2 regions of the Micromonospora yangpuensis genome follow, and region 2 is predicted to be linked to the other one. Evidence: riboswitches for the same ligand, from Rfam matches in the RefSeq annotation. Region 2 holds a riboswitch; the other holds the start of a gene.
The links. A riboswitch is a leader RNA that binds a small molecule or an ion and turns the genes downstream of it on or off. The one in region 2 is predicted to bind cobalamin.

Region 1: it holds a riboswitch for cobalamin, as region 2 does, so the genes downstream of both, GA0070617_RS28505 (prenyltransferase/squalene oxidase repeat-containing protein) here and metE (5-methyltetrahydropteroyltriglutamate--homocysteine S-methyltransferase) in region 2, are expected to answer to the same signal.

The regions. Positions count from the first base shown of each region.
Region 1 covers NZ_FMIA01000002.1:6,284,647-6,287,003, forward strand. The annotation lists gene GA0070617_RS28500 (ABC transporter ATP-binding protein) at 1-1,010, shown strand, start outside; cobalamin riboswitch at 1,149-1,298, shown strand; gene GA0070617_RS28505 (prenyltransferase/squalene oxidase repeat-containing protein) at 1,397-2,357, shown strand, end outside.
Region 2 covers NZ_FMIA01000002.1:3,065,754-3,068,110, forward strand. The annotation lists gene GA0070617_RS31485 (hypothetical protein) at 1-230, shown strand, start outside; gene GA0070617_RS31490 (CDP-diacylglycerol diphosphatase) at 231-746, shown strand; cobalamin riboswitch at 760-971, shown strand; gene metE (5-methyltetrahydropteroyltriglutamate--homocysteine S-methyltransferase) at 1,087-2,357, shown strand, end outside.

The DNA.
Region 1 (2,357 bases), 3.2 Mb from region 2:
AGCTCGCCGGCCGCTGGCGGATGGCCACGATGAGCGTCGTCTTCGCCGCCATTCCGGCGGTGATCTACCTCAGCGCCGGACTGCCCGGCACCGCCGGGACGCTCAGCATCGGCACCCTGGTCGCCTTCACCGCGTTGCAGGGCGGGTTGTTCCGGCCGCTGACCGGGCTGCTCAACGTGGCCGTCTCGGTCACCGCCTCGCTGGCGCTCTTCGCCCGGATCTTCGAGTACCTGGACCTGCCGGTCGAGGTGGCCGACCCGGCCGAGCCGGTCGAGATCGACAGGCGCCGGGTCCGGGGCGAGCTACGCCTGACCGACGTCACCTTCCACTACCCGGGCAGTGACACCGCCGCCGTAGCCGGGATCAATCTCGACGTCCCCGCCGGCACCAGCCTGGCCCTGGTCGGCGAGACCGGGTCCGGCAAGAGCACCCTGGCCGCGCTGCTGAGCCGGCTCCACGACCCGACCAGCGGCCGGATCACCGTCGACGGCGTCGACCTGCGCCAGCTGCGCCTGGCTGATCTCGCCGCCATCGTCGGGGTGGTCAGCCAGGAGACGTACCTGCTGCACACCACCGTCCGGGAGAACCTGCGCTACGCCCGTCCTGACGCCACCGACGCCGAGATCGAGGCCGCCGCCCGCGCCGCCCAGATCCACGACCTGATCGCCGGCCTGCCCGACGGGTACGACACGGTGGTCGGGTCGCGGGGGCACCGCTTCTCCGGCGGCGAGAAGCAGCGCCTGGCGATCGCCCGGACGCTGCTGCGCGACCCGCGGGTGCTGATCCTCGACGAGGCCACCAGCGCCCTGGACACCGAGACCGAGCGCGCCGTGCAACGGGCGTTCGACGAGGTGGCCCGGGGTCGTACCACCGTCACCATCGCCCATCGGCTGGCCACCGTGCGCGACGCCGACCGGATCGCGGTGCTCGACCACGGGCGGATCGTGGAGTCCGGCGACCACGCCGACCTGCTGGCGCGGGCCGGCCGCTACGCCGCCCTCGCCGCCTGACAGCCCCGCTCCGGCGGCGCTCCGCGCACCGTCCCGGACCGGCCGATCCGGCCAGATGCGTTCGTGGTGGCCGGCACCAGGGGCAGGAGCAGCGGCAGGACGTCGGCTGCGACGTACGACGCATTGACACGCCCTGTCGTCGCTGGCCAGACTGACGGCACAAGTCCACAAGCGCGTACGTGCGGGGGAAGTCCGGTCTGAGTCCGGCGCTGGCCCGCAACGGTAGGCCGTCGAGGTGATCCACTTTCGACGGCGAGCCCGAATACCCGCCGTACGCGTGAATTCGTTCCCCCACCCGTCGTGGCCCACGGGTCGGAGTCCCGGTCCTCCGCGTCACGACGGTCGTCCGGGTTTCTGACGACCGCCGGGCCGGAAAGGCGCTTCCGATGGTCGTCCGCCTGAGCCGGCACCACCTGCTCGTCCTCCTCTGCGGTCTGCTCGCCGCCCTCACCCTCACCACCCCCGCGCTCGCCGCGCCCGCGCCCGCCGGCCCGGTGCCGACGGGCCCGACCCGCGCCGAGGCCGCCGCCGGTTGGCTGGCCCGTCAACTCGTCGACGGCGAACGCCTCGAAGTGGTCTTCGACGGCGTCGCCTACCCCGACCAGGGGCTCACCCTCGACGCGGTCCTCGCCTTCGCCGCCGCCGGCGTCGCCGACGACTTCGGTGCGTCGGCACTGGCCTGGGTCACCCGGCCGGACATCCGCGACGGTTACGTCGGCGACGGCAGCACCGAGGCGTACGCCGGCGCCACCGCGAAGCTCGCCCTCGCCGTCGCGGTACGCGGCGCGGATCCGACCGATGTGGGCGGGGTCGACCTGACCGCCCGGCTGCGTTCGCTGCAGTCGACCGACGGCCGGTTCACCGACCGGTCCGCGTTCGGCGACTACAGCAACGCCTTCAGCCAGTCCCTGGCGATCCTCGCCCTGCACCGCACCGCGCCGGGGGTGCCTCCGGCGGCGGCGTCCTGGCTGGCCGGTACCCGGTGTGCCGACGGCGGTTATCCGCTGCTGCCCGCCCAGCCGGTCTGTACCTCCGACGTGGACGCCACCGCGCTCGCGGTGCAGGCGCTGCGGGCCGCCGGCCGCCCGGCCGACGCCGCCGCCGGGCTGCGCTGGCTGGTCTCCGTGCAGGGCACCGACGGCGGATTCGGCAACGCCAACAGCACCGGTCTCGCCGCGCAGGCGCTACGCGCCGGCGGCCGGCCGCTGGCCTGGGCTCGGGCCCGCACCTTCCTCACCGGACTCCAGGTGGGCTGCGCCGGTGCGCCGGCCGACCGGGGCGCGGTCGACTTCGACGGCGGCACCTTCGATCCGCAGACCGCCGTCCGCGCGACCGCACAGGCCGTCC
Region 2 (2,357 bases):
CGGCCCCCTGTCCCACGCCCTCCGCGGCGTGTGGCTTCCCGGCAGACACCGGTGGCCGGTTCGACCTGTGGGACCGGGTGCAGGTCTGCGAGGGCACCAAGGTCGGCCCGCCCTTTTCGCAGTGCCTGCGGACGACACCCACCTACGTGATCCTCAACGGCGGGTCCGGGTCCAACCACGACTACCTGCTCGTCCCGAGCTGCCGCGTCCGGGGCATCGAGTGCCCGTGAATCACCACCGCCGCCGCCCCGAACTACTGGCTGGAGGCGTGGAACAACGCACAACCCGGGCAGCCGGGACAGGTCGTGTACCCCAACATCGGGCTGGGGATCAACTCGGCCGACCCGACGATCCGTACCCAGGACCAGCTGCACATCCACCTGGCCGGCATCCACTCCGGCATCCAGACCCAGCTGAACAGCCACGACAGCGCGATCAGCAACGACCCGGCGCGGTGGCGCAACCAGATCGTGCCGATCTGGGGGCTGACGAGCACCGGTACCCCGGCTCCCCGGTCCTACCGGGTGCTGCACGTGGCGAACCTCAACGACAACCTCTTCCGGCTGCTGCTGGACAGCGTGGTACGACCGACCGGCTCGACGATGGCCGCGCAGATGATGGCGGTGACGCCCCGCCTGATCGGCAACGGCGGGTTCTACGTGCTCAACAGCGAACCCGGACTGCCCGTCGCGATGGGGCAACCCGGCGGCACGGGCACCACCGACTTCCTGCTGGCGTACAACTGACCGGACAGCGCGTACGATGTCCCGTGGTGCTGGTTCGTCCCGCCCGTGAGGGTGGGACGTCGTAAGAGGGAACCCGGTGCGAGACCGGGACTGCCCCGCAGCGGTGAGTGGGAACGACCGCCGTCAACGAAGCACTGGACCGTGAGGTCTGGGAAGCGACGGCCAGTAGGCGACCTGTGTGTCACGCCCACGAGTCCGAAGACCTGCCAGCGCCGCGCACACCGCCGGTGTGCGCCGCCGGCGGCCCCTCGGGAGGGTCAGGGCGGAAGCCGGTGCCTCCAGGGCGCCTACCTTCCCCTCCCGTGCCCGCCGGGCGCTTCGAGGGAAGGACCCCCTGTCGATGAACACCGCATTCGGTCAGAGCACCGTGCTCGGGTATCCGCGCATCGGCGCCGACCGTGAACTGAAGAAGGCCGTCGAGGCGTACTGGGCCGGCGCCCTCGACGCCGACGGCCTGGCGCGTACCGCCGCCGGCCTGCGGGCCGAGGTGTGGCGGACGCTGCGCGACGCCCGCCTCGACGCGATCCCGTCGAACACCTTCTCCTACTACGACCACGTGCTGGACACCGCCGTCGCGGTCGGCGCCGTCCCGGCCCGGTTCGCCCGGTTGGGCCTGTCCGAGATGGACACCTACTTCGCCATGGCCCGGGGCGTCGAGACCGAGCCGGCGTTGGAGCTGACCAAGTGGTTCGCCACCAACTACCACTACCTGGTGCCGGAGATCGCCGCCGACACCGTCTTCACGGCGAACCCGGCCAAGGCGCTCACCGAGTACGCCGAGGCCCGCGCGCTGGGGCTGACCACCCGGCCGGTCCTGGTCGGACCGGCCACGTTCCTGCTGCTGGCCAAGGGCGACGACCCGTTCGCCCGCCTCGACGAGCTGGTCGGGACCTACGCGGAGATCCTCACCGCGTTGGCCGACGCGGGGGTGCCCTGGGTGCAGCTGGACGAGCCCGGCTACGTCACGGACCGCACCCCCGCCGAGATCGACGCGTTGCGCCGGGCCTACACCCGGCTCGGTACCCTCACCCACCGGCCCCGGATCTTCGTCGCCAGCTACTTCGGCGAACTCGGTGACGCGCTACCGGCGCTGCTGGACACCCCGGTCGAGGCGATCGGCCTGGACCTGGTCGCCGGCGCGGGAAACCTCCAGCGGCTGGCCGCCGCCGGCCCGCTGGGCGGCCGGACCATCGTCGCCGGCCTGGTCGACGGCCACAACATCTGGCGTACCGACCTGCGGGCCGCCGTCTCGATCGGGGCGACGATCGCCGGCCTGGCCGACCACGTCGCCGTCTCCACCTCCTGTTCCCTGCTGCACGTGCCGGTCGACCTGACCGCCGAGTCGCGTCTGGACCCCCGGCTGGCCGAACGGCTCGCGTTCGCCCGGCAGAAGGTCGACGAGGTCGTGCTGCTCGGCCGGGCGCTGCGCGACGGCACCACCGTGCTGCCCGCGCCGCTGCCGGCCGCCCCCGCCGCCTGGCGGCACGACGAGGTACGCGGCCGCCTCGCCGCGCTGCGCCCCACCGACCGGCGACGTGGCGACTACGAGACCCGGGCCGCCCGGCAGCAGGACCGGCTCGGCCTGCCGGAGCTGCCCACCACCACCATCGG